Regions from separate parts of the Streptomyces sp. NBC_01255 genome, predicted to be linked through region 3. Evidence: riboswitches for the same ligand, from Rfam matches in the RefSeq annotation. Region 3 holds a riboswitch; each other region holds the start of a gene.

Region 1 (5,835 bases), 3.5 Mb from region 3:
TAGCGGAGGGTCTCGTCGAACTCCTCCTTGCCCGGCACGCGCTTGGCGATGTTGAGCTGGCCGCCGATCTCGGCGGCGGCGTCGAAGAGGGTGACGGCGTGGCCGCGCTCGGCCGCCGACACCGCGCAGGCGAGTCCGGCGGGGCCGGCGCCGACGACCGCGACGCGCTTGGCGAGGCGGGTGGGGGAGAGGACGAGCTCGGTCTCGTGGCAGGCGCGCGGATTGACCAGGCAGGAGGTGATCTTCAGGTTGAAGGTGTGGTCGAGGCAGGCCTGGTTGCAGCCGATGCACGTGTTGATCGTGTCGGCGCGGCCTTCCGAGGCCTTCGCGACGAAGGCGGGGTCGGCGAGGAAGGGGCGGGCCAGCGAGACCAGGTCGGCCCGTCCGTCGGCGAGGATCTCCTCCGCGACCTCGGGGGTGTTGATGCGGTTGCTGGTGACGAGCGGGACGGAGACCGCGCCCATCAGCTTCTTCGTGACCCAGGTGTACGCGCCGCGCGGCACGGAGGTGGCGATGGTGGGGATGCGCGCCTCGTGCCAGCCGATGCCGGTGTTGATGATGGTGGCGCCGGCCGCCTCGATCTCCTTGGCGAGCCGGACGACCTCCTCCAGGGTGGAGCCGCCGGGCACGAGGTCCAGCATGGAGAGGCGGTAGACGAGGATGAAGTCCGCGCCGACCCGCTCGCGGATCCGGCGGACGATCTCCAGCGGGAAGCGGACCCGGTTCTCGTACGAACCGCCCCACCGGTCGGTGCGCTGGTTCGTCGCCGCGGCGATGAACTCGTTGATGAGGTAGCCCTCGGAGCCCATGACCTCGACGCCGTCGTATCCCGCCTGCTTGGCGAGCTCGGCGCAGCGGGCGTAGTCCTCGACGGTCTGCTCGACCTCGGCGTCGGTCAGCTCGTTCGGTACGAAGGGGCTGATCGGGGCCTGGATGGCGCTGGGCGCCACGAGGCCGGGGTGGTACGCGTACCGGCCGAAGTGCAGGATCTGCATCGCGATCCGGCCGCCCTCGCCGTGCACGGCGTCGGTGATCAGCCGGTGCTCGGCGACCTCCTCGGCGGTGGTGAGCTTGGCCCCGCCGTCCCAGGGGCGGCCGGCCTCGTTGGGCGCGATGCCGCCGGTGACGATGAGGCCGACGCCGCCGCGGGCGCGCTCGGCGTAGAAGGCGGCCATGCGCTCGAAGCCGTGCTCCGTCTCCTCCAGGCCGACGTGCATCGAACCCATGATCACCCGGTTGGGCAGGGTCGTGAACCCGAGGTCGAGCGGGCTCAGCAGATGCGGGTACGGGGTGGGTGTGGGGGTCGCGGTCATGGGGGCGCCTCCTCGCGCAGGATCAGTCGACCTCAGTTCTAGGGGACCCCTCTCTGTTATGCAACTAGTTGCAGAAGATTCGGAACGTGATGTCTACTACTCAGTAGCAAGAGGTGCTGCCTGCAGCCAGGCGTCCAGCTCCTCCGGTGTACGGGGCTCGGGCGCGTCCGGGGCGAGCAGCCCGTGGGCGCGCAGCAGCCGGGCGACGGACGTGCCCCAGGGCCGCCGCAGCCGCGCCGCGTCGAGCAGGGCGTCGTCGCCGAGGAGCTCGGCGACCGGACCGGTCCGCAGACCGGCGGGGGAGAGCACCGCCGCCTCGTCCGCCCAGCGCAGCGCGAGATCCACGTCGTGCGTCGCCATCACCACCGTCGTGCCGGACGCGCGGAGCCGCGCGAGGGCGTCGAGGAGCCGCTCCTGACCGTGCGGATCGAGCCCGGCCGTCGGCTCGTCCATGATCAGCACCCGGGGTCGCATGGCCACCGCGCCCGCGATCGCGGCCCGCTTGCGCTGCCCGTACGACAGCAGATGCGTCGGCCGGTCCTCCAGGGCCACGATGTCCAGCGCCTCCAGGGCCTCCCGCACCCGGAGCCGTACCTCCTCCTCCGGCAGCCCCAGGTTCATCGGCCCGAAGGACACGTCCTGACCGACCGAGGCCGCGAACAGCTGGTCGTCCGGGTCCTGCACCACCAGCTGCACGGTCGTCCGCAGCCGGGTCAGCCCCTTCCGGTCGTACGTCACCTCCGCCCCGTCCAGGAGCAGCGACCCGCTCCCGCGCCGCAGCCCCCCGCTGAGCAGCCGCAGCAGCGTCGTCTTGCCGCTGCCGTTCCGCCCGAGCAGCGCGATCGCCCGCCCCTCCGGCACCGCGAAGTCCACGTCCGACAGGACCGCCGGCCCGTCCTCGTAGGCGAAACCCGCCTTCACCAGCTCCACGACGGGCGTCGCGGAGGTCGTCGGAGACGTCACGGCAGGAACCTTTCGAGTACGAGGGTGAGGGCGACGAGCCCGCAGAGGAGCCCGACGGCCGCCGCCAGGAACCGGCGGGAGACCGCGGCCGTGGGGACCAGGACCCGCAGGGTCCCGTCGTAGCCGCGCCCGGCGAGCCCCGACTGCAGGCGCTGCGCCCGGTCGAAGGCGCGCACGAACGCCGTGGCGCCGAGCCCGGCGAGCGAACGCCAGGTCGCCGCCCGGGTGGTGTGCCCGAGGCGGGCGGCCTGCGCCTGGCGGATCTTGGACAGGGAGTCGAGGAGCAGGAAGATGATCCGGTACATCACGAGCGCCACGTCCACCACGGGAGCGGGCACCCCCGCACGGACGAGCCGGGGGAGCACGTCGGAGACGGGCGTCGTGAACGCGAAGAGCAGCACCCCCAGCGAGGCGGCGGCGGTCCGCAGCAGCAGCTCGCCCGCGTGGACGGGCCCGCCGGGCGCGAGGGCCACGAACCCCCGCGCCCCGCCCACCTCGAAGAGCAGCGGCACCGCGCCCGTGACGCAGAACCCGAGCGGCACGCGGAACGCCCGCCACAACTGACGGCCCGCCACCCCGGCCGGGCCCAGCAGGACCGCGAGCGTGGCCGCCGCGACGAGCACCGCACCCGGCCACGGCGGCAGACACACCGCGCAGAGCGTGAGACCGAAGCCGAGCAGGGCCTTCTCGACGGGATGGCGGCGGCGCCAGCGACTGCTGTGCGCCGCCGCGTCGATCGGCAACATGGGCGGCTACGCGTCCTTGCCCTCGGCTTCGATGCGGGAGCCCGCGGTCGCGGCACCCGCTGTGTCCGCGCTCTCCGCACCCTCGCCGGCCTGCGACGCCAGCGCGCGGGCCTCACCCTGCCGACGTCCGCGCCGCACACCGAAGTAGTAGGCGAGGACACCGGCGCCCAGCGCCGCCTGGAGGGCGAACAGTGCCGACTCGATCTCGCCGGACGGCGGCTCGTACAGGGGGCTGAACCACGGCTCGTAGTCCGGCTGGAGCTCCGCGATCGCGGTCTCCGCCTCCGCGTCCGCCCCGGTGAACGGCTCTTCCTTGTGGTCGCCGAGCCCCAGCGCGAGCGGCAGCACGGCGAGCGCGGCGACGACGAGCAGGAGCAGGGCGTTGATCTTCGTGTTCCGGCTGACGGTGAAGCTCATCGCGCGGCCGCCTCCTCGTGTCGCTTCGTGGCGGACCGGGTCAGGACGCCCAGCCGGGTCAGCTCGCCCTTGCTGGACTGCATGAGCAGCCGCATCACGAGCACGGTGAGCAGGCCCTCGCTCACCGCCAGCGGGATCTGTGTCACGGCGAAGATGGAACCGAACTTGGCCAGGGCGCCCATGATGCCGCTGCCCTGGTCGGGGAAGGCCAGCGCGAGCTGGACGCTCGTGACGCAGTACGTGGACAGATCGGCGACGAACGCGCCGAAGAAGACGGCGACCATCAGCGGCGCACCGAACCGGCGCACCAGCAGATAGGTCCCGTACCCCGCCCAGGGCCCGACGATCGCCATCGAGAAGGCGTTCGCGCCGAGCGTGGTGAGCCCGCCGTGGGCGAGCAGCAGGGCCTGGAAGAGCAGGGTGATCGTCCCGAGGACCGCCATGATCGGCGGCCGGAAGAGGATCGCGCCCAGACCCGTACCCGTCGGATGCGAGCAACTGCCCGTCACCGAAGGGAGTTTGAGCGCGGACAGGACGAACGTGAAGGCGCCGGAGGCGCCGAGCAGCAGAGTGGACTCGGGGTTGGAACGCACCTCACGGGTGAGCGCGCGAACCCCGTGGACGACGAACGGAGCGGCCGCGACGCCCCAGGCGGCGGCGTGAACGGGGGGCAGATACCCCTCGGCTATATGCATGGTTGGGAGACCCTCTCCAGCACCTCGTGGATGGACAACGCACCCTGGCCGGTCTCCTGGCTGACGGTCATACGTCCCGACTCCGCCTTCCCACACCGCGGTGGTCTCCCACAACGGTCCAGTGGCTTGCCCGCGGGGGTCTCCCATGGGTGTGGAGCCGGAACTCCCGATCACAGTGGCGAGGGCCGCACCGGTACCGCACCGGTTTCCCGTACACCAAGGCCCTGCGACACTAGTGCGTTGACCAGGTGCATTACAACGCGGAGGAGCACGGAGCGGTGAGTGATGTTCGACAGAGGGTCAGTTCCGGGTCCCCACTCGAACCGGAGATCGGCTTTTCCCGGGCCGTTCGAAAGGGTGCGTACGTGGCGGTCGCCGGGACCGCTCCCATCGGCGACGACGGGGCCGCCGTCGCGCCGGGTGACGTGTACGCCCAGACCGTCAGGTGTCTCGACATCGCCGAGGAGGCACTGAAGGCGGCGGGTGCGTCACTGGAGGACGTCGTGCGCACCCGCGTCATGCTGACCGACGTGACCTCGTGGAAGGAGGCCGCGCGGGCACACGGGGAGCGGTTCTCGGAGGTTCGGCCGGTGACGACCTTCGTCGAGGTCTCGCGGTTCATCGATCCCGCATGGCTCGTCGAGGTGGAGCTCGACGCCGTCGTCGGCTGACGGCGGGGAGAGCGGGCCGACCGGTGGCCGGCCCGCCACCGCTTCGTACTACTTAGGCTCCGTCGCGATCTGGATCAGGTTGCCGCAGGTGTCGTCGAAGACGGCGGTGGTGACGGGGCCCATCTCCAGGGGCTCCTGGGTGAAGTGGACGCCGAGGCCGCGCAGACGGGCGTACTCCGCCTGCACGTCGTCGACCGCGAACTGGGCCAGCGGGATGCCGTCCTGGACCAGCGCGTCGCGGTACGGCTTGACCGCCGGATGGCCGGCGGGCTCCAGGAGGAGTTCGGTGCCGGCGGGCTCGTGGGGCGAGACGACGGTCAGCCACCGGTCCGTCTCGCCCAGCGGGACGTCGTGCTTCTTCACGAAGCCGAGGATCTCGGTGTAGAAACGCTCGGCCTTGGCCTGGTCGTCGACGAAGACGCTGGTCAGATGGATCTTCATGAGGTGCTCTTCTCCGGTCCTGGGGTGTCGGGCACGGGCCATCGCTCGGTGATGTGCCGCAAGGGGGTGGTGTTCAGGTCGTGGAACTTGTAGCGGCCCTCTCGCCTGGTCTCGACGAGCCCGGCGGCCTCCAGCACGGCGAGGTGCTGGGAGACCCCCTGGCGCGAGATGCCGAGCTGATGCTTCATGCTCAGGCGCGAACAGATCTCGAACAGTGTCTGTCCGGATTTCTCCGTGAGCTCGTCGAGGATCGTGCGGCGGGTGGGGTCGGCCAGGGCTTTGAAAAGGTCGTCGGCCACCACCCCAGGATAGGCAACTCCTCACTTGCTTATCAAGTCGACACCCTCGCCCCTTCCCTCCGTCCCTCCTGCCTCACTCCTTGCGATAGGCGTACGCCTCCGACGCCGCCGCGGCGACCGCGTCGAGATCCCCGCCCGCGCTCGCCGTCACCAGCGCCGCGACCGCGCCCTCGACGAACGGCGCGTCGACCAGCCGGGCGCCCTCCGGCAGCTCGTCGCCCTCGGCGAGCAGCGCCTTCACCGTCAGGACCGCACTGCCCAGGTCGACGAGGAGCGCCACCCCGGCGCCG
Region 2 (5,835 bases), 1.6 Mb from region 3:
GAGGCCGCAAGGGAGGTGACGTGCGATGAAGGACGTGACCGGCGTGAACGGCGTCGCGCTCGCCGTATTCATCTTCTTCTTCCTGGCCGTCACGGTCATGGGATTCCTCGCCTCGCGCTGGCGCAGGGCCGAGAACGAGAACAGCCTCGACGAATGGGGCCTGGGCGGCCGGTCGTTCGGCACCTGGGTGACGTGGTTCCTGCTCGGCGGCGACCTCTACACCGCGTACACCTTCGTCGCCGTCCCGGCGGCCATCTACGCGGCGGGCGCGGCCGGCTTCTTCGCCGTCCCGTACACGATCCTGGTGTACCCGCTGATCTTCACCTTCCTGCCGCGCCTCTGGTCGGTCTCGCACAAGCACGGATACGTCACCACCTCCGACTTCGTGCGCGGCCGCTTCGGCTCCAAGGGCCTGTCGCTCGCGGTCGCCGTCACCGGCATCCTCGCGACCATGCCGTACATCGCGCTCCAGCTCGTCGGCATCCAGGCCGTCCTGGACGTGATGGGCGTCGGCGGCGGCGAGACCACGCACTGGTTCATCAAGGACCTGCCGCTGCTCATCGCCTTCGGTGTCCTCGCGGCGTACACGTACTCCTCGGGCCTGCGCGCCCCGGCGCTCATCGCCTTCGTCAAGGACACCCTGATCTACATCGTCATCGCCGTGGCGATCATCTACATCCCGATCAAGCTCGGCGGCTTCGACGAGATCTTCGCCAAGGCCGGCGAGGCGTACGCGCAGACCAACGAGGCGACCGGCAAGCCGCGCGGCACGCTCGTCCCCGGCGAGGCCGGCCAGTGGACGTACGCGACGCTGGCGCTCGGCTCGGCGCTCGCGCTCTTCATGTACCCGCACTCCATCACGGCGACGCTGTCCTCGCGGAGCCGTGAGGTGATCCGCCGCAACACCACGATCCTGCCGCTGTACTCGCTGATGCTGGGCCTGCTCGCGCTGCTCGGCTTCATGGCGATCGCCGCCGGGATCCAGGTCAAGAACGGCCAGCTCGCCATCCCGCAGCTCTTCGAGACCATGTTCCCGGACTGGTTCGCGGGCGTCGCCTTCGCCGCGATCGGCATCGGCGCGCTCGTCCCGGCCGCGATCATGTCGATCGCCGCGGCCAACCTCTTCACCCGCAACATCTACAAGGACTTCATCAAACCGGACGCGACCCCGGCCCAGGAGACCAAGGTCTCCAAGCTCGTCTCGCTCCTGGTGAAGGTCGGCGCGCTCGCCTTCGTCCTCACCATGGACAAGACGGTCGCGATCAACTTCCAGCTCCTCGGCGGCATCTGGATCCTCCAGACCTTCCCGGCGCTGGTCGGCGGCCTCTTCACCCGCTGGTTCCACCGCTGGGCGCTGCTCGCCGGCTGGGCCGTCGGCATGGTCTACGGCACGGTCGCCGCGTACGGCGTCGCCAGCCCGACGCAGAAGCACTTCGGCGGTTCCTCCGCCGAGATCCCGGGCATCGGCGAGATCGGCTACATCGGTCTCACCGCCTTCGTCCTCAACCTCGTCGTCACGGTCGTCCTGACCTTCGTCCTCAAGGCCGTGAAGGCCCCCGAGGGCATCGACGAGACGTCCCCGTCGGACTACACGGCCGACGCGCCGGCCCGCACGGCGAAGCCGGACACGGACCCGACGCCGGACGCGAAGGTCGGCGCCGGAGTGCACTGACCTCGCGGTACGGCCACGGGGCCCGGGATCTCCGCCAGGAGGTCCCGGGCCCCTGCGCGTGCCTCGCGAGGCAGACTGGCCCCATGGACTTCACGATCAGGGCGGTACGGCCCGAGGAGTACGAGGAGCTCGGGGATCTCACCGGGCTGACCTATCTGAACGACGGGCTGCTGCTCCACGGCGAGGACGACTTCTATCTGGCCGTGCTGCGCGACACGGCCCGCCGGGCCCGCGAGGCCGAGGTGCTCGTCGCCGTCGACGCGGACGAGCGGATCATCGGCGGCGTGACCTACGCCCAGGGCGACACCACCTGGGCGGACATAGCCGTCGTCGGCGAGGCCGAGTTCCGGATGCTCGTGGTCGCGCCGGAGGCCCGCGGCAGGGGCGTCGGAGAGTCGCTCGTACGCCACTGCGCGGACCGCGCGCGGGCCGTGCCGGAGTGCGCGCGGCTCGTGCTCTCCACGGACGCGAAGATGGTCTCCGCGCACCGGATCTACGAGCGGATGGGCTTCGTCCGCACCCCGGAGCGGGACTGGGAGCCGGTTCCCGGCCACCGGCTGCGGACCTACGCCCTGGAGTTCTGACACCCAAAGCAACCGAGGGCGACACAACATGTGGGGGGTGCCGCAAGCGGCGCCCCCCACATGTATGCTCATGCTCGCTGTCGACGCAGGGAAATCCGGCGCGAATCCGGAACTGTCCCGCAACGGTGTGCTTCGTACCCATACGCGCGTACGAGGCGAGTCCGAGGACCTGCCGACAGCGCGCCCGGTCCGACCGTTCCGGGTGTCACTGACGTCCGGGCCTCGCGGAGTGGGCCGGTGGACGCGGCGCATCCGGCGTACGGATGCCCGCCTGCCCGCCTTCCCCCGCCCGCGGCCCCGAGCCGAGCGAGGGAGAGCCCCACGTGACCATCGCGCCCGCCGATCCGGCCACGGCGATCGAGAGCGACGGACCCGGCACCGTGCTGCTGCGGACCCTGACCGATCTCACCGCCGACCTGCCCGACACCGACCCCGGCAAGGTCGCCGCCGCCGCGCTCCGCGGCCGCAGCGCCACGGCGGACGAGGCGGAACTGCGCGAGCTGGCCACCGAGGCGGCCGCCGGCCTGATCTCCGAGGACCCGGCCTACTCCCGGCTCGCCGCCCGGCTCCTGACGATCACCATCGCCGACGAGGCCGCGAGCCAGGGCGCGGTGTGCTTCTCCGCCTCCGTGGCCGTCGGTCACCACGAGGGTCTGATCGCCGACCGCACCGCCGACTTCGTCGCGCTGCACGCGGACCGGCTCGACGCGACCGTCGACCAGGCCGCCGACGACCGCTTCGGCTACTTCGGTCTGCGCACCCTCTTCTCGCGCTACCTGCTGCGCCACCCGATCACCCGCAAGGTGATCGAGACCCCGCAGCACTTCATGCTCCGCGTCGCCTGCGGCCTCGCCGAGGACGACAGCGTCCGCGCGCTCGACGAAGTGGCCGCCCTGTACGGCCTGATGAGCCGCCTGGACTACCTCCCGTCCTCCCCCACGCTCTTCAACTCCGGCACCCGCCACCCGCAGATGTCCTCCTGCTACCTCCTCGACTCCCCGCAGGACGAACTGGACTCCATCTACGACCGCTACCACCAGGTCGCGCGCCTCTCGAAGCACGCGGGCGGCATCGGCCTCTCCTACTCCCGCATCCGCGCCCGCGGTTCCCTCATCCGCGGCACCAACGGGCACTCCAACGGCATCGTGCCGTTCCTCAAGACCCTCGACGCCTCCGTCGCCGCCGTGAACCAGGGCGGCCGCCGCAAGGGCGCCGCCGCCGTCTACCTGGAGACCTGGCACGCGGACATCGAGGAGTTCCTGGAGCTCCGCGACAACACGGGCGAGGACCAGCGCCGTACGCACAACCTCAACCTGGCGCACTGGATCCCGGACGAGTTCATGCGCCGGGTCAACGCGGACGCCGAGTGGTCGCTGTTCTCCCCGGCCGACGTGCCCGAGCTCGTCGACCTGTGGGGCGAGGAGTTCGACGCCGCCTACCGCGCCGCCGAGGCCAAGGGCCTGGCCCGCAAGACCATGCCGGCCCGTGACCTGTACGGCCGGATGATGCGGACCCTGGCCCAGACCGGCAACGGCTGGATGACCTTCAAGGACGCCTCGAACCGGACGGCCAACCAGACCGCCGAGCCCGGCCACACCGTCCACTCCTCCAACCTCTGCACGGAGATCCTGGAGGTCACGGACGACGGCGAGACCGCGGTCTGCAACCTGGGCTCGGTCAACCTCGGCGCGTTCGTGGACGCTTCGACCCAGGACATCGACTGGGAGCGGCTCGACGCGACCGTCCGCACGGCCGTCACCTTCCTCGACCGGGTCGTCGACATCAACTTCTACCCGACCGAGCAGGCCGGGCGTTCCAACGCCCGCTGGCGGCCGGTGGGCCTGGGCGCGATGGGCCTCCAGGACGTCTTCTTCCAGCTGAAGCTGCCCTTCGACTCCCCCGAGGCGCGCGCGCTGTCGACCCGTATCGCCGAGCGGATCATGCTCGCCGCGTACGAGGCCTCCGCCGACCTCGCCGAGCGCAGCGGCCCGGTCCCCGCCTGGGACAAGACCCGCACGGCCCGTGGTGTCCTGCACCCCGACCACTACGACGTGGAGCTCAACTGGCCCGAGCGCTGGGCCGCGCTGCGCGAGCGGATCGCCGCGGTCGGCATGCGCAACAGCCTGCTCCTGGCGATCGCGCCGACGGCGACCATCGCCTCGATCGCGGGCGTCTACGAGTGCATCGAGCCGCAGGTCTCCAACCTCTTCAAGCGCGAGACGCTGTCGGGCGAGTTCCTCCAGGTCAACTCGTACCTCGTCGACGAGCTGAAGCGGCTCGGCGTGTGGGACGCCCAGACCCGGGACGCGCTGCGCGACGCCAGCGGCTCGGTCGCGGGCTTCACCTGGATCCCGGCCGAGGTGCGCGAGCTGTACCGCACGGCCTGGGAGATCCCGCAGCGCGGCCTGATCGACATGGCCGCCGCCCGCACCCCGTTCCTCGACCAGTCGCAGTCCCTGAACCTGTTCCTGGAGACGCCGACGATCGGCAAGCTGTCGTCGATGTACGCGTACGCCTGGAAGCAGGGGCTGAAGACGACGTACTACCTGCGCTCGCGCCCGGCGACCCGGATCGCCCGCGCCGCCCAGGCGTCGACGACGGCCGCCGCGCCCATCCCCGTACAGGCGACCCCCGAAGAGGCCCTCGCCTGCTCTCTCGAAAACCCCGAGTCCTGCGAGGCCTGCCAGTAATGTCCAGCGACAACAAGAACCTGCTCGACCCGGGCTTCGAACTGACCCTCCGTCCGATGCGCTACCCGGACTTCTACGAGCGCTACCGCGACGCGATCAAGAACACGTGGACCGTGGAGGAGGTCGACCTCCACTCGGACGTCGCCGACCTCGCGAAGCTCACCCCCGGTGAGCAGCACATGATCGGCCGGCTCGTCGCGTTCTTCGCGACCGGCGACTCGATCGTGTCGAACAACCTCGTGCTGACGCTGTACAAGCACATCAACTCCCCCGAGGCGCGGCTGTACCTCTCGCGCCAGCTGTTCGAGGAGGCCGTGCACGTCCAGTTCTATCTGACGCTGCTCGACACCTACCTGCCCGACCCGGACGACCGCGCCGCCGCGTTCGACGCGGTCGAGGAGATCCCGTCCATCCGCGAGAAGGCGCAGTTCTGCTTCCGCTGGATGGACTCGGTGGAGAAGATCGACCGCCTGGAGACCCAGGCCGACCGCCGCCGCTTCCTGCTGAACCTGATCTGCTTCGCGGCGTGCATCGAGGGCCTGTTCTTCTACGGCGCCTTCGCGTACGTGTACTGGTTCCGGTCCCGCGGCCTGCTGCACGGCCTGGCCACCGGCACCAACTGGGTGTTCCGCGACGAGACGATGCACATGAACTTCGCCTTCGAGGTCGTGGACACCGTCCGCAAGGAGGAGCCGGAGCTCTTCGACGACGCCCTCCAGCAGCAGGTCACCGACATGCTGAAGGAGGCCGTGGAGGCGGAGCTGCAGTTCGGCCGCGACCTGTGCGGCGACGGCCTGCCCGGCATGAACACCGAGTCGATGCGCGAGTACCTCCAGTGCGTCGCCGACCAGCGCCTCCAGCGCCTCGGCTTCGCCCCGGTGTACGGCTC
Region 3 (5,835 bases):
GACGAGGAAGGGGTAGATCAGCGGGATGTCGCCCAGTGCCGCGTCGGGGCCGCAGGCGGCGGACAGGCCGGCGTTCTTGCCGGGCAGCCACTCCAGGTTGCCGTGCTTGCCCAGGTGGACCATGGCGTCGGCGCCGAAGCCGCCGTCCTCGGCGCGGGCGGCGATCCAGCGGTAGGCGGCCAGGTAGTGGTGCGACGGCGGGAGATCGGGGTCGTGGTAGATCGCGATCGGGTTCTCGCCGAAGCCGCGCGGCGGCTGGATGAGGATCAGCAGGTTCCCGCGGCGCAGGGCGGCGAGCACGATGTCGCCCTCCGGGTTGCGGGAGCGGTCGAGGAACATCTCGCCGGGCGCCGGGCCCCAGTGCTCCTCGACGTGCGTGCGGAGCTCCTCGGGCAGGGTCGCGTACCAGCGCTTGTAGTCGGCGGCCGGGATGCGGACGGGGTTGCGCGCGAGCTGCTCCTCCGTCAGCCAGTCCTGGTCGTGGCCGCCGGCCTCGATGAGGGCGTAGATCAGCTCGTCGCCGTCGCCGGAGATCAGGCCGGGGAGGTCTTCGGCCGGGCCGAAGTCGTAGCCCTCGGCGATCAGGCGGCGGAGGAGCGAGACGGCGGAGGCGGGGGTGTCGAGGCCTACCGCGTTGCCGATGCGGGAGTGCTTCGTCGGGTACGCGGAGAGGACGAGCGCCAGCTTCTTCTCGGCGTTCGGGATGTGGCGGAGCCGCGCGTGGCGGACGGCGATCCCGGCGACGCGGGCGGCGCGCTCGGCGTCCGCGACGTACGCCGGAAGCCCGTCCGCGTCGATCTCCTTGAAGGAGAACGGGACGGTGATGAGCCGGCCGTCGAACTCGGGCACGGCGACCTGGCTGGCCGCGTCCAGCGGCGACAGGCCCTCGTCGTTCTCCTCCCAGTTCTCGCGCGAACCGGTCAGGCACAACGCCTGGAGGATCGGTACGTCGAGCCCGGCCAGCGCGCCCGCGTCCCAGGCCTCCTCGTCACCGCCGGCCTGCGCCTCGGCGGGCTTGGTGCCGCCCGCCGCGAGGACGGTGGTGACGATCGCGTCGGCGGTACGGAGCCGGTCGAGCAGCTCCGCCTCGGGGGCGCGCAGGGACGCCACGTACAGCGGGAGCGCCTGCGCGCCGGTGTCCTCGATCGCCGCGCAGAGGGTTTCCACGAAGGCGGTGTTCCCGCTCATGTGGTGGGCGCGGTAGTAGAGCACCGCGATCGTCGGGCCGGTCGTCGTCCGGGCGGTGCGCTCCAGCGGGCCCCAGGTGGGGGCCGGCGCCGGGGCCTCGAAGCCGTGGCCGGTGAGGAGGACGGTGTCGGAGAGGAAGCGGGCCAGCTGCTCCAGGTTCCCGGGGCCGCCGTGCGCGAGGTAGGCGTGCGCCTCGGTGGCGACGCCGACGGGGACGGTCGAGGTCTCCATCAGCTGGGCGTCGGGGGCCTGTTCGCCGCTGAGCACGACGACCGGCTTCCCGGTGGCGCGGATCGCGTCGATCCCCTCCTCCCAGGAGCGGATGCCGCCCAGGAGGCGGACGACGACGAGATCGACGCCGTCGAGGAGCGTGGGCAGTTCGGCGAGGGACAGCCGGGAGGGGTTGGCGAACCGGTACTCGACCGGGCCGCCGGCTCCCTCGGCCGAGGCGGCGTTCGCCGCGCGGGCACTGAGCAGGTCGGTGTCGGAGTGCGACAGCAGCAGAAGCATGGCGTGCGCAGGCCCTTCCTCGGGGTTGTCCGCGCCCCGGGTGGTCGTGTGGACGGCGGGAGTTCCTGACTCACCCGTGCCATCGCTGGTACGGGCTCACAGTGGCGGGACCGCGCCGGATTCTCACCGGGCTTCCTCCCCGGGGTCCTGGGACCCCATGCCGATCTGCATCCTAGATCGTGAGGTCGGCGGGGCGGGGCGGGCCGTGGAGTCGGCCGGATCACACTCGGTGGTGGCCCGGTTCCCCGTGGGTATGCTCGCCGCCATGCCGCCCACCCCACCCTCGACGCCCGAACGGGACGAAGCTCGCAAACGGGACCGTGGCGACGCCTGCCCCGGGGCGCTGCGCCTGCACGCCGCCGACGACGGCCGGCTGGCCCGACTGCGGCTGCCCGCAGGATGCTTGACGGCACGTCAGGTCGAGGCGCTGGCGGACGCGGCGGAGATCCTCGGCGACGGACGGGTCAGCATCACCTCCCGGGGGAACGCGGAGCTGCGCGGCCTCGCGGACGACTGCGGGGCGGAGCTCGCCGCACTGCTCGCGGAAGCGGGCCTGCTGCCCTCCCCCACCCACGAACGCGTCCGCAACATCGTGGCCTCCCCGGCCGCCGGCCTCGACGGACTCGGCGGCCCCGAGGTCCAGTTGTGGGCCCGTGAGCTGGACACCCTGCTGTGCGCCGAGCCCTGGGCGGCGGCGCTGTCCGGCCGTTTCCTCTTCGTCCTCGACGACGGGCGCGGTGACGTGGCGGGCCTCGGCGGCGATGTGACCTTGGTCGCAGTGGAGCCGGGTGCCGCGCTGTTGTACGTGGGCGGGCTGGCCTTCCGGGTCGGCGGGGCCGACGCTCCCCGGGCCGCCCTCGCCGCCGCCGGGGCCTTCCTGGACGCCGCCCGCGAGGCCGGGAACGGGGCCTGGCGGGTGCGGGAGCTGCCGGATGGGTGCGCCCCCGACGTGGCGGGCGCGCTCGCCCGCGCGGGGATCGCGGCGGAGCCCGTACCCCTACCTGTACGAGAAGTCCCCGATGGCGCGCCCCTCGCCCCCGGGCCCCTCGGCGCCACCGCCCTGTACGTCCTGGCGCCCCTCGGCCGCCTCACCGCCGCCCAGCTGCGCGCGCTGCTGCCCGCCGAGGAGGTGCGGCTGACGCCGTGGCGCGGTGCGGTCGTCGTGGGAGCGGCGGCGGCAGCGGCGGCGGCGGCGGGCCATCAGGACCGCGACCGGCTCGCCGCCCTCGCCGCCTCCGGGCTGATCACCCGGCCCGACTCCCCCTGGGCGGGCGTCAGCGCCTGCACCGGGCGCCCCGGGTGCGCCAAGTCCCTCGCGGACGTCCGCGAGGACGCGGCCCCGGGGGCCGCCCTCTGCCTCCCTCTCCCTGTTCATTACTCCGGGTGCGAGCGCCGCTGCGGGCATCCGCACGGCACCTGGGTCGACGTCGTCGCCACCGCCGACGGCGCCTACCTGGTGGACGGCGTCCCCACCCCCCGTACCGCCCTGCCCGAAGCAGTGACCACGGCCCGCACCACCACCGGCACGACCGCCACGACGACGAGATGAGCGAGAGCACCAGGATGTTCGACTACGAGAAGGACGGGGCGGAGATCTACCGCCGGTCCTTTGCCACGATCCGCGCCGAGGCGGAGCTCGCGGGCCTGCCCGCCGACGTCGCCCAGGTGGCGGTCCGGATGATCCACGCCTGCGGCATGACCGACCTCGTCCAGGACATCGCGTACTCCCCTCAGGTCGCCGCGAACGCCCGCGAGGCCCTGCGCGCCGGCGCCCCGATCCTCTGCGACGCGCAGATGGTCGCCAGCGGCGTCACCCGCAAGCGGCTGCCCGCCGACAACGAGGTGATCTGCACGCTCTCCGACCCGGCCGTGCCGGGCCTCGCCGCCGACCTCGGCACCACCCGCTCCGCCGCCGCGCTCGAACTGTGGCGGGACCGCCTCGAAGGCTCCGTCGTCGCCATCGGCAACGCCCCCACCGCCCTCTTCCACCTCCTGGAGATGATCGCGAAGGGCGCCGGCAGGCCCGCCGCCGTCCTCGGCATCCCGGTCGGCTTCATCGGCGCCGCCGAGTCCAAGGACGCGCTCGCCGCGAACACCCTGGACCTCGACTACCTCGTCGTACGGGGCCGGCGCGGCGGCAGCGCGATGACCGCCGCCGCGATCAACGCCCTCGCCCACGAAGCGGAGATCCAGGCATGAGCACCGCGCACACGAAAGGCAAGCTGTACGGGGTCGGGCTCGGGCCCGGCGACCCGAACCTGATGACCGTCGCCGCGGTGAAGGCCATCGCCGCCGCCGACGTCGTCGCGTACCACTCGGCCCGCCACGGCCGCTCGATAGCGCGCTCCATCGCCGCCGAGCACATCCGCGAGGACCATGTCGAGGAGCGGCTCATGTACCCGCTCACCGTCGAGACCACGGACCACCCCGGCGGCTACCGGGGCGCCCTGAACGACTTCTACGAGGAGGCCGCGGCCCGCCTCGCCGCCCACCTCGACGCCGGCCGCACGGTCGCCGTCCTCGCCGAGGGCGACCCGCTCTTCTACGGCTCGTACCAGCACATGCACAAGCGGCTCGCGGACCGCTACGACACGACCGTCATCCCCGGCGTCACCTCGGTGAGCGCCGCCGCCGCCCGGCTCGGCGAGCCGCTGTGCGAGGCGGAGGAGGTCCTCACGATCATCCCCGGCACCCTGCCGGAGGACGAGCTGACGGCCCGCCTCGCGGGCACCGACTCGGCGGTCGTGATGAAGCTCGGCCGCACCTTCCCCACCGTGAAGCGCGCCCTGGAGCGGGCGGGCCGGCTCGACGACGCGCGGTACGTGGAGCGGGCGTTCATGGCGGGCGAGCGGACCGGCGACCTCGCCGACATCGACCCGGACTCCGTCCCGTACTTCTCCGTCGCGGTCCTCCCCTCCCGTATCGACCAGGAGCTTCCGGTACGGGAGCGGGGCGAGGTCGTCGTCGTCGGCACCGGCCCGGCCGGCGCGCCCTGGCTGACGCCCGAGTCGCGCGGCGCGCTCGTCAACGCCGACGTCCTCGTCGGCTACACCACCTACCTGGACCGGGTGCCGGAGCTGCGCCCCGGGCAGATCCGGCACGGCTCCGACAACAAGGTCGAGTCGGAGCGGGCCGAGTTCGCGCTCGACCTGGCCAAGCGCGGGCGGAAGGTCGCAGTCGTCTCCGGCGGCGACCCGGGCGTCTTCGCCATGGCCACCGCCGTCCTGGAGGTCGCCTGCGAACCGGCGTACGCGGACGTCCCCGTACGGGTCCTGCCGGGCGTGACCGCCGCCAACGCGGCCGCCGCGGCGGCGGGCGCCCCGCTCGGCCACGACTACGCCACGATCTCGCTCTCCGACCGGCTCAAGCCGTGGGACGTCATCGAGGCCCGGCTGCGCGCCGCCGCCGGCGCCGACCTGGTCATCGCCCTCTACAACCCGGGGTCGAAGTCCCGTACGCACCAGGTGGCCGCCGCCCGCGACCTCCTGCTCGAACTCCGCTCGCCCGAGACCCCGGTGGTCGTCGCCCGTGACGTCGGCGGCCCCGAGCAGTCGGTCCGGGTGGTGACCCTGAAGACCCTGGAGCCGTCCGAGGTCGACATGCGCACCCTGCTCCTCGTCGGCTCCTCGCAGACGCGGGCGGTCGAGCGGGCCGACGGCCGGACGATCGCCTGGACGCCGCGCCGCTACGGCTGACGGCCCCGACGACCGACGGAGGTCAGAACTCCTGCTGCTCGACGTCGGGCGGCAGGAGGCAGGGGGTGCTCACGACGAGCACGATCAGCTGGTCGTCCAGGTCCTCCGCGGAGACGGCGAAGCGCTGCTCCGGCTGCCTGGCGTCGACCAGGTTCACGGGATCCTTGGCCGGGTCGGACCGGTAGCCCTGGATCTCGAAGCCCTGCTTCTCCAGCTCGTCCTTGATCGCGCGGATGCCCGCCGCCTGCCGGTCCCTGGGCAGCTTCGCGCGGAGGTTGTACCGCAGGGTGAAGCGGCCGTCGCTCGCCGACTCCCCGCCCTTGCCGAGGCAGTTGGAGAAGTTCGCCTGCCGGGTCGACGCGACGACCTCCGCCTCGGCCGTGCGCGCCATGGAACTCGTCCAGTGCTCGGCCCACTCCTCCGCCTTCTGCTTGCTCATGCG
Region 4 (5,835 bases), 2.6 Mb from region 3:
GTCGAGGGTGACGACGCCGCTGTCGGGGGCGAGGACGCCGGCGAGGAGGCGCAGGAGCGTCGACTTCCCCGAGCCGTTGGGACCGAGCAGGCCGGTGACGGTGCCGGGACGCGGGGCGAGGCTGACACCGTCGAGGACGGGGCTGCCGCCGACGGTGCGCGAGACCCGGTCGGCGCGGAGCCCCGTGGCCGTGCCCGCCTCCGCGGTCATCGCGTACCCCTCGTGCGGTAGAGGACGAGGACGAAGGCCGGTACGCCGATCAGCGAGGTCACCACGCCCACCGGGACCTCCTGGGGATCGAGCACCGTACGGGCGAGGGTGTCCGCCCAGACGAGGAAGACCGCTCCGGTGAGCGCCGTGACCGGCAGCAGCCGGGCGTGCCCGGGGCCGACGAGCGCGCGGGCCGCGTGCGGCAGGACGAGACCGACGAAGCCGATCGCGCCGGCCGCGGAGACCAGCGCGGCCGTCAGGAGGGCGGTGACGCACAGGAGGACCGTCCGGGCGCGGGTGACGGCGACGCCCAGCGACGCGGCGGCGTCCTCGCCGAAGGCGAAGGCGTCCAGCGTCCGCGCGTACCCGCCGCAGATCAGCAGGGCCGCCACGAGCACCGCTGAGCACACCCGCACCTCGTCCCAGCCGACCCCGCCGAGCGAGCCGAGCAGCCAGAACAGCACGCCGCGGGTGGTCTCCGCGTCCGCGGCCGTCATGACGACGAAGGAGGTCAGCGCGGAGAAGAGCTGCATCGCCGCGACCCCGGCGAGGACCACGCGGTCCGGCGAACCGCCGAGGGTGTGGCTGAGCAGCAGCACGAGCGCGAAGGAGCAGACCGCCCCGAGGAACGCGCCGCCGGTGACGGAGACGACTCCCCCGCCGACGCCGAGGACGACGACCAGGACGGCGCCGGTCGAGGCCCCCGAGGAGACGCCGAGGACGAAGGGATCGGCGAGCGGGTTGCGCAGGAGCGACTGCATCACCGCCCCGCACACGGCGAGTCCGGCGCCGCACACGGCCGCGAGGAGGGTGCGGGGCAGGCGCAGGTTCCAGACGATCCCGTCCCGGATCGGGGACAGGTCCGAGGCGCCCCCGGTCAGATGGGCGACGACGACGGACCACACCTCGCCGACGCGGATGTCCGCCGGCCCGATGGTGATCGCCGCGGCGACCGACGCGCAGAGGACGGCGAGCCCCGCCACGGCCCACGCCAGTGCCCGGCCGCCGCGCCGCACCGTGGTCGACCGGGTGGGAGGCCGGGAACCGGGAGGACGGGGCGCGGCGGGGCGGGCGGGGCGGGTGAGGGTCACTTGGCGAGCCCGTACGAGCGGAGCGCGGCCGCCACCTTCTCGACGCCTTCGACGGTACGGATCGTGGGGTTCATCGCCTGGCCGCTGAGCAGCACGTACCGCTTCTTCCTCACCGCCGTCATGTTCCTCGTGACCGGGTCGGACTCCAGGAACGCGATCTTCTTCGCGGCGCTCTCCGCCGACTGGGAACGGCGGGTCAGATCGCCGATGACGAGCACGTCCGGGTCGCGGTCCGCGACGGTCTCCCAGTTGATCTGGGGCCACTCCTCGCGCGTGTCGTCGAAGACGTTCTTCGCGCCGAGCGCGCGGGTCACGATGCCGGGGGCGCCGCAACAGCCCGCCATGTAGGGGGACTCGGCGTTGGCGAACCAGTAGAGGACGGAGACGTCCTTGAAGTCGCCCGCCGAAGCGGCCTTCGCCACCCGGCCCCTGAGCTCGGCGACGAGCTTCTCGCCTCGCTCCGGCACTCCGAACACCCGGGCCAGGTCCCGGATCTCGCCGTGGACGGTCTCCATCGTGAGCGGCCGGGTGCGGACACCGTCGCCGTCGCCGCTGTTGTCCTTGTCGGCACAGTCGGTCGGCGAGACGTAGGTGGGGACGCCGAGCTTCGCGAACTGCTCGCGGGGCGCGACGCCGCCCTTCCCGAGGGTGTACGCGAACGAGGCGGCGGCGAAGTCGGGTTCGGTGTCGAGCACCTTCTCGAAGGAGGGGTAACGGTCGGCGAGGCGCGGCACCTTCGCGTTCTGCGCCTCAAGCCCCTTGAGGACGGGGTCGGTCCACGTTCCGGTGCCGACCATCCGGTCGGCCAGGCCGAGGGAGAGCAGGATCTCGGCGGCTCCCTGGTCGAGCGCGACGGCCCGCCGGGGCGGGCGGTCGATCCGTACGCGCTCACTGCAGTTGTCGAGAGTCACGGGGTAGCCGGAGCCCGAGCCACCGGCTGAGCTCTTCGCCGACGGCGTCGTGGCGGGTCCGCCGCCACAGCCCGTCGCGGTCACGAGCAGGGTCAGGGTGCCGGCGAGAAACAGCGCGGCGGAACGGACGGGGTGTGCGAGCGGCACGGAGCATTCCTCTGCGTCCACGGCTCATACGCGGAGCCTGTCGTACGGTGCTCCCCGGTCGACGGCGTGACGCCGGGGCCGCCAGCAGGTCTTCGGACTCGGGGTCATCCGGACGGGGCGCCTTCCCGGGCCTGTTCCGCCGCCCAGTGGCCGATGCTCCGCCCGTCGCCCTCACCGCTGCGCGTCAGCTCCGGTTTCCCACCGGATTCCCTGACCCGTACGCTCGCCCGTTCGGGTGAGCGCAAAGGTGCGACTGGCCTCGGCACAGTACCACCGGGGACCCGTCGCACCTCCGGCCGCGAGCCCGGCCTGATCGGCAAGACACCCCGCAGGTCAGAGGCGCAGCTCCTTCGCCTCGAAGCGGCCGTCGCCGAGGACGAGGACGAAGGTGACCTGCTGGCCCTCGGAGACCGTCTGCAGCTCTCCCTCGATGTCCGCGGCGCTGAAGTACACCTGTTCCTCGGAATCCACCGGGACGACGAAGCCGTACCCGCCGAGACGGTTGAAGGACTGCACGAACCCTTTGCTTCTGCCTTCCACGGCGGCCTCCCTGTCGTCACCGGCGAAGTGCCTCTCAGGGGAGATCTACCCCGTCGGCCCGCACTTCGCCCGTCATGGGAGACCGCCATGGGAGACCGTCGCGGGAGACCGTCGTGGGTGTTCCCTACACCGTGAAACGGAGGCGGCAGACGACGGCGTCCGTGTCGCGGCGGACGGCCCGGGCGACGAGCGCGCCCCGGCGGTTCTGGAGAGGCCGCTGCCAGAGCCGTTCCGGTTCGGCCTCCGGGATCAGGACGGTGATCCGGGTGTCGGGTTCGGCCTCCCGGAGGCCGTGGACGTACGCGGTGATCGGGCGCCCGAGCGTGCGGCGCTCCGAGGGGAGCCGGACGAGGGGGACGCCCGGGTTCCACAGGGCCCAGTCGCGCTCCAGGGCTTCGGTCAGGGCCCGGTCCTCCGGGTCCGGGTGGCAGACGGTGACCGCCCGGACCTCGTCGCCGAGGGAGACCGCGGCGGTCAGCGCCTCGCTGGTGAGGCGGTTCAGGGACGAGACCGGGACCAGGACGAGGGAGCGCGCGCGGTGCGGCGGCTCGGGGACGCGGCCGACGCCGAGCCGCTCGCCGATCCGGCCGTAGGCGCGGTGGACGGCCTCGAAAGCGAGGACCAGGACCGGGAGGGCGATCACGATCAGCCAGGCCCCGTCGTGGAACTTGGTGGCGGTGACGACGATCGCGGAGACGCCGGTGAGGACGGCGCCGAGCCCGTTGAGCGCGGCCCTGCCCCACTGACGGGTCGCCCGCCAGTGCAGGACCATGCCGGTCTGCGCGAGGGTGAAGCCGACGAAGACGCCGATCGCGAAGAGCGGGACGAGGGTGTTGGTGTCGCCGCCGGAGAAGACGAGCAGGGCGGCCGAGACCACCGCGAGCCAGACGACGCCGTGGCGGTGGACCTGGCGGTCGGCCTTCAGGCCGAAGACGTGCGGCAGGTAGTTGTCGCGGGCCAGCAGTTTCAGCAGGACGGGCAGGCCGCCGAAGGAGGTGTTCGCGGAGAGCGCGAGCAGCACCATGGTGGCGAACTGGACGACGTAGAAGGCCCAGTTGTGGCCGAGGGAGGCGTCGGCCAGCTGGGCGAGGACGGTGACGCCCTCGACCGGCTGGAGACCGAAGCGGGAGATCAGTACGGAGAGGCCGATCAGCATCACGCCGAGGAGCGCGCCGAGCGCGACCTCCGCGCGCATCGCCCGCTTGGCGGCGGGGGTGCGGAACGACGGGACGGCGTTGGCGATGGCCTCGACGCCGGTGAGGGCGGAGCAGCCGGAGGCGAAGGCCTTCAGGAGGAGCAGGGCGCCGACCGTGGTGGCGTCGGCGGCGAGCGCGGAGGCGTGGCCGGCGGACGCGGCCGTGGAGACCGGGCCGTCACGGAAGAGGCCGACGACGATCAGGACGAGGATCGCGCCGATGAACACGGCGGTGGGGGCGATGAACGCCCGGGCGGAGTCGACGATCCCGCGCATGTTGACGGCCGTGATCAGGACGAGGACGGCAAGGCAGATCCCCAGCCGGTCGTCGTGGAGGCCGGGGAAGGCGGAGGTCAGGGCGGCGACGCCGGCCGTGACGGCGACGGCCACGTTCAGGACGTAGTCGAGGACCAGGGAGCCCGCGGCGACCAGGCTGGTGCGGCGGCCGAGGTGCGCCTTGGCGACCGCGTACGAGCCGCCGCCGTCCGGGAAGGCGGCGATGACCTGCCGGTACGAGGCCACGAGGACGGCCAGCAGGCCGGCGATGGCGAGGGTGACGGGAAGCGTGAAGCCGAGCCCGTAGCCGCCGGCGGCCGCGAGGACCAGGACGATCGCCTCGGGGCCGTAGGCCACGGACGCCATCGCGTCGAGCGAGAGCGCGGCGAGCCCCGTCAGGGCGGTCAGCTTGTGGCGATCACCGGTATCCGGGGGTTCCTCAGCGGCGGGCGCGACACCGTTCTCGGTGGTCAGGACGGCCATGTGTCTGGATCCTCATTCGTGGCGGGACGTGGTGGGACGTGGCGGGGACGTCGTTTCGGGACGTCCCCGCCGGTCCGCTCAGCGTGCGGCCGTTCCGGAGTGACCAGGAACCCCTTGCCCGTCGTCTTCCCGCCGTCTTGACGCCGCGCCCCCGGGTCCGTACGCGTTCTTGACGCGGGTGCCGGGTGACCTGGACGGCCCCGATGTGCGGCCACCCTCCACGATCTCGTAGAATCTTCAACAGAGGCCCGGTGCCGGAGATCCCCCGTGTCCGTCACCGGGCCTCGCCGACTTCACGGCACCTCCTGGGGCCCGCCGATCAGTCCCGGGTCCATACCGTGCCGCGGGCCTCGTACTCGAGCATCGCCTCCAGACCGTTCGCCGCGTCCGGGCCCAGCTCGCGGCGGACCAGCCAGAGGGCGAGCTCCAGACCGGACGTGACGCCGCCGGCGGTCACCAGGTCGCCGTCGTCGACCACCCGGGCCCTCTTCAGGACGCCGCCCTGCCGCTCCAGATCGGGCCGGGCCTTGTGGTGGGTGGTGCAGGGGCGGCCCCGGGTGAGCCCGGCCGCCGCGAGAAGCATCACGCCCGTGCACAGGGCGCTGACGGTGAGCCCCGGCCGGACCGCCGCCGCGAGGGCACGGGGCAGGACGCCCTTGTCGATCTCGGCCCACACGCCGGGGCTGTCGCGGCGCGCGTAGCCGCCGCCGGGCACGACGAGCAGGTCGGCCCTGTGCGGGGCCCAGGGGTGCTCGACGCGGAGCTTCGTCCCGTAGGCGGCGGTGAAGGTACCGGGGCCGGAGGTGGCGACGTAACGGACCTCCACCGGGCGGTCGGTGAAGAATCCGGCGGCCGAGAGCACCTCGTAGGGCGCGGCGAAGTCGAGCTCCTCGACGCCGTCGAAGAGGACGAGCTGGACGCGTAAGGGCTTCTCTGCGGCGGCTCCGGTGCGGGCGGGTCCCGTGGCGGCTTCGGCGGGTCC

What was found. Region 3 has a riboswitch for cobalamin ahead of cobN (cobaltochelatase subunit CobN). Riboswitches for the same ligand answer to the same signal wherever they lie in the genome.
Region 1: another riboswitch for cobalamin. It lies ahead of OG357_RS36150 (energy-coupling factor ABC transporter permease); the one in region 3 lies ahead of cobN (cobaltochelatase subunit CobN).
Region 2: another riboswitch for cobalamin. It lies ahead of OG357_RS12740 (ribonucleoside-diphosphate reductase subunit alpha); the one in region 3 lies ahead of cobN (cobaltochelatase subunit CobN).
Region 4: another riboswitch for cobalamin. It lies ahead of OG357_RS08345 (ABC transporter substrate-binding protein); the one in region 3 lies ahead of cobN (cobaltochelatase subunit CobN).

Annotation. Positions count from the first base shown of each region.
Region 1 is NZ_CP108474.1:7,991,674-7,997,508, forward strand. Features, by position in the region: gene OG357_RS36130 (NADPH-dependent 2,4-dienoyl-CoA reductase) at 1-1,313, opposite strand, end outside; gene OG357_RS36135 (ATP-binding cassette domain-containing protein) at 1,410-2,276, opposite strand; gene cbiQ (cobalt ECF transporter T component CbiQ) at 2,273-3,022, opposite strand; gene OG357_RS36145 (energy-coupling factor ABC transporter substrate-binding protein) at 3,029-3,439, opposite strand; gene OG357_RS36150 (energy-coupling factor ABC transporter permease) at 3,436-4,134, opposite strand; cobalamin riboswitch at 4,163-4,398, opposite strand; gene OG357_RS36155 (RidA family protein) at 4,413-4,805, shown strand; gene OG357_RS36160 (VOC family protein) at 4,854-5,246, opposite strand; gene OG357_RS36165 (ArsR/SmtB family transcription factor) at 5,243-5,545, opposite strand; gene OG357_RS36170 (PTS-dependent dihydroxyacetone kinase phosphotransferase subunit DhaM) at 5,619-5,835, opposite strand, start outside.
Region 2 is NZ_CP108474.1:2,920,606-2,926,440, forward strand. Features, by position in the region: gene OG357_RS12725 (DUF3311 domain-containing protein) at 1-29, shown strand, start outside; gene mctP (monocarboxylate uptake permease MctP) at 26-1,672, shown strand; gene OG357_RS12735 (GNAT family N-acetyltransferase) at 1,756-2,256, shown strand; cobalamin riboswitch at 2,321-2,447, shown strand; gene OG357_RS12740 (ribonucleoside-diphosphate reductase subunit alpha) at 2,580-4,946, shown strand; gene OG357_RS12745 (ribonucleotide-diphosphate reductase subunit beta) at 4,946-5,835, shown strand, end outside.
Region 3 is NZ_CP108474.1:4,519,664-4,525,498, reverse strand. Features, by position in the region: gene cobN (cobaltochelatase subunit CobN) at 1-1,698, opposite strand, end outside; cobalamin riboswitch at 1,740-1,874, opposite strand; gene OG357_RS20215 (cobalamin biosynthesis protein CobG) at 1,952-3,247, shown strand; gene OG357_RS20210 (precorrin-8X methylmutase) at 3,244-3,897, shown strand; gene OG357_RS20205 (precorrin-2 C(20)-methyltransferase) at 3,894-5,393, shown strand; gene OG357_RS20200 (hypothetical protein) at 5,416-5,832, opposite strand.
Region 4 is NZ_CP108474.1:1,931,994-1,937,828, forward strand. Features, by position in the region: gene OG357_RS08335 (ABC transporter ATP-binding protein) at 1-210, opposite strand, end outside; gene OG357_RS08340 (FecCD family ABC transporter permease) at 207-1,301, opposite strand; gene OG357_RS08345 (ABC transporter substrate-binding protein) at 1,298-2,359, opposite strand; cobalamin riboswitch at 2,426-2,632, opposite strand; gene OG357_RS08350 (cold-shock protein) at 2,693-2,899, opposite strand; gene OG357_RS08355 (APC family permease) at 3,024-4,853, opposite strand; gene OG357_RS08360 (DJ-1/PfpI family protein) at 5,173-5,835, opposite strand, start outside.